Regions from separate parts of the Delftia sp. BGA-UO-ETr-SB1 genome, predicted to be linked through region 1. Evidence: riboswitches for the same ligand, from Rfam matches in the RefSeq annotation. Region 1 holds a riboswitch; the other holds the start of a gene.
What was found. A riboswitch is a leader RNA that binds a small molecule or an ion and turns the genes downstream of it on or off. The one in region 1 is predicted to bind glycine.
Positions count from the first base shown of each region.

Region 2: it holds a riboswitch for glycine, as region 1 does, so the genes downstream of both, gcvT (glycine cleavage system aminomethyltransferase GcvT) here and AC57B5_RS00390 (D-amino acid dehydrogenase) in region 1, are expected to answer to the same signal.

Region 1 is NZ_JCAQOW010000002.1:34,520-38,306, forward strand. It holds gene AC57B5_RS00385 (FIST signal transduction protein) at 1-433, shown strand, start outside; gene AC57B5_RS00390 (D-amino acid dehydrogenase) at 484-1,815, opposite strand; glycine riboswitch at 1,908-2,018, opposite strand; partial or broken gene AC57B5_RS00395 (invasin domain 3-containing protein) at 2,678-3,787, shown strand, end outside.
Region 2 is NZ_JCAQOW010000004.1:1,873,608-1,877,394, reverse strand. It holds gene gcvP (aminomethyl-transferring glycine dehydrogenase) at 1-629, opposite strand, end outside; gene gcvH (glycine cleavage system protein GcvH) at 701-1,075, opposite strand; gene gcvT (glycine cleavage system aminomethyltransferase GcvT) at 1,211-2,344, opposite strand; glycine riboswitch at 2,404-2,522, opposite strand; glycine riboswitch at 2,538-2,649, opposite strand; gene AC57B5_RS09255 (fatty acid--CoA ligase) at 2,819-3,787, shown strand, end outside.

The DNA of each region.
Region 1 (3,787 bases):
GCCGCCGGGCCGGGGCATGGCCCACGGCGTGCTCACCGAAGAGGCCCAGGTACTGACCCTGGTCGGGCTGGACCCGCTGCGCCAGGGCGTGGCCCTGTCATCGGCCGTGGAGGCCGGGCATTCGGTGATCTTCTGCCGCCGCCAGGCCCAGGTCGCGCGCCAGGAACTGCTGCAACTGGGCGCTGCGCTGCGCGATGCGGCTGAGCCCGAGGAGGCGGCGCCCGAAGGCGAGGCACAGCCCCGCATCCGTGGCGCCATCTACATCAGTTGCCGGGGCCGCGGCGGCGGCCTGTTCGGCGGCCCCGATGCCGAGCTGCGCACCCTGCGCCACGCACTGGGCGATGTGCCATTGATCGGCTTCGTCGCCGAAGCCGAGATCATGGACGCCCGCCTGCACCGCTTCGCCGGGGTGTTGACGGTGTTCACTGCTTAGGCGCCGTACACGCCGTACACGCCGTACACACGGTACACACCGTCTGCACCTCAGACCGCGCGCGGGCGCACCGTGCCTGCGCTGCGATCCGGGTCCATGGCTGCGGCTCCCAGAAAATCGAAATCCACGGCCGGCTGCCTGCCGCTGACCAGGTCGGCCAGCGCCATGCCGGAGCCGCAGGCATGGGTCCAGCCCAGCGTGCCGTGGCCGGTGTTCAGGAACAGGTTGGCGATGGGCGAGCGTCCGATCAGCGGCACATTGCTGGGCGTGGCGGGGCGCAGGCCGCTCCAGAACTGGGCGCGCCCGGTATCGCCGGCGCCGGGGAACAGCTGCTGCACGCGCCGCACGATGGCCTCGCAGCGCACGGGGTCCAGGTTGCGGTCGTAGCCGTTGAACTCGGCCGTGCCGGCAATGCGCAGGCGGTCGCCCTGCGCGCCGGTGTAGCGCGAGAACACCAGCTTGAACTCATCGTCCGTGAGGCTGACCTGGTAGGCCTTGGCGGGGTCCAGCACCGGCAGGGTCACGGAGTAGCCCTTGGCCGGGTAGATGGGCAGGTGCAGCCCCAGCGGCTGGGCCAGCAGCGGGCTGAACGAGCCCATGGCCAGCACATAGGCGTCGCCCTGGATGCGTTCGTAGCGACCATCGGCATTGGTCACCTCCACGTGGTCGATATGGCGGCTGGCGCCCGCACCCGTGGTGCGCAGCGCCATGACGTGGTGGCCGTGGCGGAACTGCACGCCCGTGGTGGTGGCAATGCGTGCCAGCTCGCGGGTGAAGAGGTTGGCGTCGCCCGATTCATCCTCGGCCGTATAGGTGGCGCCCGCTATCTGCCCGCGCACATGGGCCAGGGCCGGCTCCAGGCGCACGGCTTCGTCGGCGTCGATCAGGCGGCGGTCGCAGCCCAGGGCCTGCATCTGCTCGGTGGGCTTGAGCGCACCCTCGAACTCGCGGGCGTTCGTGTAGAAGTGCAGGATGCCCTGCATGCGCTGCTCGTACTGGATGCCGGTGTCCGACCGCAGCTGCTGCAGGGCCTCGCGGCTGTAGGTGCCCAGGCGAACGATCTGCTGGATGTTGTGGCGCGTGCGCGCGGGCGTGCAGTTGCGCAGGAAGGACAGGCCCCAGAGCCACTGGCGCATGTCGGCGCGCAGGCGGAACAGCAGGGGGGCGTCCTGCCGGCCCAGCCAGCCCAGCAACTTCAGCGGTGCGCCGGGGTTGGCCCAGGGTTCGGCATGGCTGACCGAGATCTGCCCGCCGTTGGCAAAGCTGGTTTCGGCGCCGGGCGCAGCCTGGCGGTCGATGACGGTCACTTCATGACCGAGAGATTGCAGATAGTAGGCCGAGGCGGTGCCGATCAGGCCGGCTCCGAGAACGATGACGCGCATGACAATGCCCTTTCAAAGGCATGTGCCGGTCACGCGGAAGCTGGTAGCTATGGATTCAATAGCAAGCAGCCGGCGTCCGTCGTGACGCAGCTGCCGCTCCCCCTGTCCTTGGTACCTGAGAGATTCACCGCCGTCCATGGGAACGGGGCTTGCTCCTTCGGTGCGCCGCATATTGCGTGCGGCGGCTCTCCAGACGGCATGTTGTGTTTGCAGTACGGAACCTGAGCGTGTATGGGAGTTTGCGCCTTCGGTGAGGCTCGGCACCGTGGTGCCCGCCTGCTCTCCTGCAGGGGCGATTCTATGTAGCTTGCGCAGCCGGTTCCAGTCGTACTGGGGATACCACCAGTTACTACCTGTATGTGGTGTGGCCGATTCAGGGTATTCCCTATATCGCTCAAGCGCCTCCCTCGTAGCGCTGGCACGAGCCTTCGATTTCATGTAAAAAAACTATTGAAATAGAAAAAAACATGATTTAGCCTATCGGTATGTGTGGTGGTTTGACAGCGCATGTTCTGATCGATTGAACCTCCATGGGGTAACCATGGGTTGTATATCTGTCGGATAGGCGACTTACCGTTGCACAGGTGAAGGTCTATGGAAACTGGCCCGCCACTGGAAAAAATACAAGCACGGTGAATATGGTTCGTTGAGGGAGGAAAAAAATGATTTGCATCGCAAACCCGGCTGAAGTTGTGCCCGGCTCAATGGGCAATGGAGCAGTGCGCAAGCGCTGATGGAAATCCACCTTTTTTGATTGACGCGCAGGATCTGCGCGAAACCCTGTTACTTCCAATGTCACCGGTTGCAAGGTGAGTTGTGAGTTCTTGACTCAAATAGAACTATCCGAGGTGCGGCGATGCAAATGCGCTGGGTACAACTGATGGCCATTGCCATTGGGGAAAATATTTTCCTGTCTGATTTCCTTGAAAAAATGGGGAATATCATGCGCGTTCTTGATCGCCTGCCTGGTTCGGTGTTTTTACGAAAATGGCGTGCAGCGAGGTACTTGTTCTCGTTGCTGCTGCTTTCGTGCGCCGGTATTTCATCCACGGCACTCGCGGCGACCATCGTTTTCACGGTCACCGACAACAGCGACGCTCCAAATGCCAATGCAACGACACCAACCACCTGTGTCAGCACGCTGGGGGGTACCTTTGCTGGCGCATGTACGCTGCGAGCGGCCATTCAGGCAGCCAACTACACGCTACAAACGCTGGATCCGAGTGCCGATGTTTCCATCGTCTTTGCGCCGACACTGTCTACGTCGGTACGAACCATACAGAGCGGGACATCCAAGGATGCGGCGGGAAACCTCCATCCGTATGTCGACAATCAGACGGTTTACGTGCGCTGTGCCAACACATTCGTCAGCGGAGCCCAGTCCGGCGCCGTGACGGGAGCCACCAATGCCTGTGGTCAAACCCAGATGATCAGCGGCGGCGATACGGGCACCACCACTGGTGCCGGTGGTGCCTGGTACTGGCTCAAAGGCACCGTGCCAGCCGGCACGGGCTCATTGACCATCGATTTCGGGGGAGTCATACAAGTCCAGAACTGGGCGGACTCCGCCTGGGAAACTTTTTATCTTGGTGGGAAGAACATCACGCTCACCAATTCGCCCAACATGACCTGTGGCGAAGCGGTATTCGTCGTTGGCTCCCCGGCGAACAATGTCACCATTGATCGCGTCGGCCTGGTGAATGTGGCGCCAACCCCTGCGGGAGAGGGGACGCCGTTCAACTGCGAGCTGTACGCGGAGATTCATCAAGGCGCACAAAACGTATTCTTTACCAATAGCACGATCAATTCCGCGATATGGAATGGAAATTACGGCAATAACAAGGGCTCGGCCATTTCCGTTGCCGCAAGCAACGGTACAGGCACGGTTTCCAACATTGTTGTCGATAATTTCACTGTAACGAATCTGCCCAATCCTATCGGGGGAATGCAGCTCGAGCAGTTCTTCCAGGTC
Region 2 (3,787 bases), on a different contig from region 1:
CATTCTTCCAGCGAGTTGGCCAGCAGCACCTCGATGCCCAGCGGCGCGGCGCGCGTCTGGATGACTTCGATGGTCTGGGGGTGGGCATCGCCCGCCACCACGAAACGGTTGCTCTTGCTTTTGACGGAGCGCTTGGCCAGCGTCATGGCCTCGGCGGCCGCCGTGGCCTCGTCCAGCATGGAGGCGTTGGCAATCGGCATGGCCGTCAGGTCGCAGACCATGGTCTGGAAGTTGACCAGGGCCTCCATGCGGCCTTGCGAGATCTCGGCCTGGTAGGGCGTGTAGGCCGTGTACCAGGCGGGGTTCTCCAGAATGTTGCGCAGGATGACGCCGGGCGTGTGCGTGCCGTAGTAGCCCTGGCCGATGAAGCTTTTGAGCAGCTGGTTGCGGCCTGCCAGCGCCTTGAGTTCGGCCAGCGCCTGTGCCTCGGTGGCCGCTGGCGGCAGCGCCATGGGCTGGTGGCGCCGGATGGAGGGCGGGACGATGGCGTCGATCAGCGCATCGCGCGATGCCGCGCCAATGGCGCTGAGCATGTGGGCCTCGTTTTCGGGCGCAATGCCGATATGGCGGGCCACGAATTCGGTGGCGTTCTCGAGGGCGGCAAGGGGCTGGGTGGAGGACATCAGCATGGAGGGACCTGTCTCAAAAGCTGAAAAGCGCCAGGGCGGGCCCTGGCGCCCGTCCTGGCCGGAAAGTGGCGTCAGTTGCTCTGTGCGAAGGCCGTGTAGGCGGCTTCGTCGAGCAGCGCGGCCAGCTGGCCTGCGTCGCTGAGCTTGACCTTGAAGAACCAGCCTTCGCCCAGCGGGTCGCTGTTGGCCAGGGAGGGGTCGTCGCGCAGGGCTTCGTTGACTTCGACGATCTCGCCGCTGACGGGCATGTAGACATCGGCGGCGGCCTTGACGGACTCGACCACGCCGGCCACATCGCCCTGGTTGAAGCTGGTGCCCACGGCGGGCAGATCGACGAACACCACGTCGCCCAGCGCATCCTGCGCGTGGAGGGTGATGCCGACGATGGCCGCGTCAGGGTTGGCGGCGTTGATCCATTCGTGGTCCTTGGAATACTGGATGCTCATGGCTTGCTCCGATAGAAACTGAAAAGAAACCTGTGAAAGGCGGTTTGAGAAAGGTCAGTGCGCACTGTAGCGGCATGCGATGGCAGGAAAAACGAATCCGCCGAACTCGTTCCACGCCAAGCGCGCAGGCTGTCCTCAACCGCGGTGATAGCGGGGCGCCACGAAGGGCGTGGCCTGCACCTGCATGGGCACGGCCTTGCCGCGCACCATGGCCTGCAGCGTGGTGCCGATGGCGGCGCTGCCCGGCTCCACATAGGCCAGTGCCACGGGCTGGTTCAGGGTGGGCGACAGCAGGCCGCTGGTGACCTGGCCGACCTTGCGGCCGCTGGCGTCCAGCAGCTCCGTGCCTTCGCGCACGGGTACGCGCTCCAGGGCCACCAGGCCCACGCGCTTGCGCGTGAGCAGCTCGGGCGACTGCAGCTGGGCCAGCACGGTGGCCGCGCCGGGAAAGCCGCCTTCGCGCTCGCCACCGATGCGGCGGATCTTCTGCACGGCCCAGTTCAGGGCGGCCTCGGCCGGGGTGGTGGTCGTGTCCAGATCGTTGCCGTACAGGCACAGGCCGGCTTCCAGGCGCAGCGAATTGCGCGCGCCCAGGCCCACGGGCCTGACTTCGGGCTGGGCCAGCAGGGCACGGGCAAAGGCCTCGGCGTGGCTGGCGGGCAAGGAGATCTCGAAGCCGTCCTCGCCGGTATAGCCGCTGCGCGTGATGTACAGCTCGGCGCCTTCCCAGTCGAAGTAGCCGCCCGTCATGAACACCAGCCCGGCCGTGTCGGGCAGCAGGCGCTCCATGGCGGCTGCTGCCTGCGGGCCCTGCAGCGCCAGCAGGCCCCGGTCGAACTGGGGCTCGATTTCACAGCGCTGGCCGATGCGGGCCTCTATGTGCGCCAGGTCTTCATGCTTGCAGGCGCCGTTGACGATCAGGAACAGGTCGTCCTCGCGGCGCACGAACATCAGGTCGTCCAGAATGCCGCCCGCGTCGTTGAGCAGCAGGCCGTAGCGCTGGCGGTGTTCGCCCAGGCCCAGCACGTCCATGGGCAGCAGCGATTCCAGCGCCGCGCCGGCATCCGGGCCGCGCAGGCTGATCTGGCCCATGTGCGAGACATCGAACAGGCCTGCCGCCTCGCGCGTGTGTAGGTGCTCGGCCATCAGCCCCTGCGGGTATTGCACGGGCATGGAGTAGCCGGCAAACGGCACCATGCGCGCGCCCAGTTCCTGGTGCAGGTCGAACAGCGGGGTCTTGAGCAGATCGGTGGTGGAGGCAGCGGTCAAGGAGGGACTCTCTTTTCGGCAAGGGGCAAGGCACAACGCCATCCCGGAATCCCGGGATGTCCTGCCCTGCTGTCCGCTTTACCTGAGAGATTCACCCGCACCTTCCATGCGTGGGGCTTGCTCCTTCGGTGGATGGGGCACACCGCCGTGCCCTGCATCTCTCTCCAGCTAGGAACGCCTGCGGCCGTGGCGGCAGGCGGTGCCAGTCCTTTTGCCTGAGCGTTCGGGACGAACCCTGCGCCTTCGGCGGTGCCGCTGCCTGTGACCATTGCGGCCGGGCGGGCACTCTCTCCTGACCGGCGCATTCTAGCTGCGGCCAGCGTCCGCGCGGCTTCGGGATTTCCGCGGGCCGGCCGCTACTCCATGCGCTTGCCTGCATGGATGCATTTGCAAATTGCATAACTGTCTAAAAAATCTCCTACATTGAGATGCATCGATATATGAAATCTCGTGAGCGAGAAGGAAGAAGCGCACATGCAGCAGACGCTGGGAGACACATTGGCCTGGCCGGCACGTTACCTGCCGAACAAGGAAGCCCTGGTCGCTTGGGAGGGCGGCGAGCGCCGCGCCTGGACCTACGCCCAGCTCGATGCCGAAGTCAACCGCCACGCCCACGGCCTGGCCGAGCTGGGCATAGGCCATGGCGACGTGGTCGCGGCCTTTCTCTACAACACGCCGGCCTTTGTCTTCACCATGCTGGCGGCCGCGCGCCTGGGCGCCATCTTCAACCCCATCAACTACCGGCTGGCGGCGCAGGAGCTGGCCTTCATCCTCAAGGACGGTGCTGCGCGCGCCCTGGTGTTCGAGCACGAGGGCGGCGAGGTGGCCGCACGCGCCCAGGCCCTGCTCAAGGCCGAAGGCGGGGGTGGCACTGGCGCAGGCACCGAGCACTGGATCTTTGCCGACGATGCCCCGGCCGACCCGCTGCCGGTCTGGGCCACGCAGCGCCTGTCCGCACTGGCCAGGGGCCGCAGCAGCGCGCCGCCCCAGGCCCATGTGCGCGAGAGCGACCCCTGCATCCTCATGTACACCAGCGGCACCACGGGCCGGCCCAAGGGCGTGCTGCATACGCACCGCAGCAAGCTGGCGCACAACGCCCTCATGCACCAGACCATGCAATTCACGCGCGACGACGTGGGCCTGGCCATGGCGCCGCTCAACCACACGGCCGAGCTGCACACCAGCTTTTTGCCGCGCCTGCAGGCCGGGGCCACCCAGGTGCTGCTGCGCCGCTTTGACGTGACCGAGGCCTGGCGCCTGATCCGCGAAGAGCGCGTGAGCTTCTTCTTCGCGGCGCCCACCATGGTCACCATGCTGCTGGCCGACCCCATCGCCTCGCCTGAGCAGGCGCCCGCGCTGCGGCTGGTGGAGTACGGCGGCGCCTCCATGGCTCCCCACCTGATCCGCGAATGGACGCGCAAGGTCGGCAGCGACCTGGTCCAG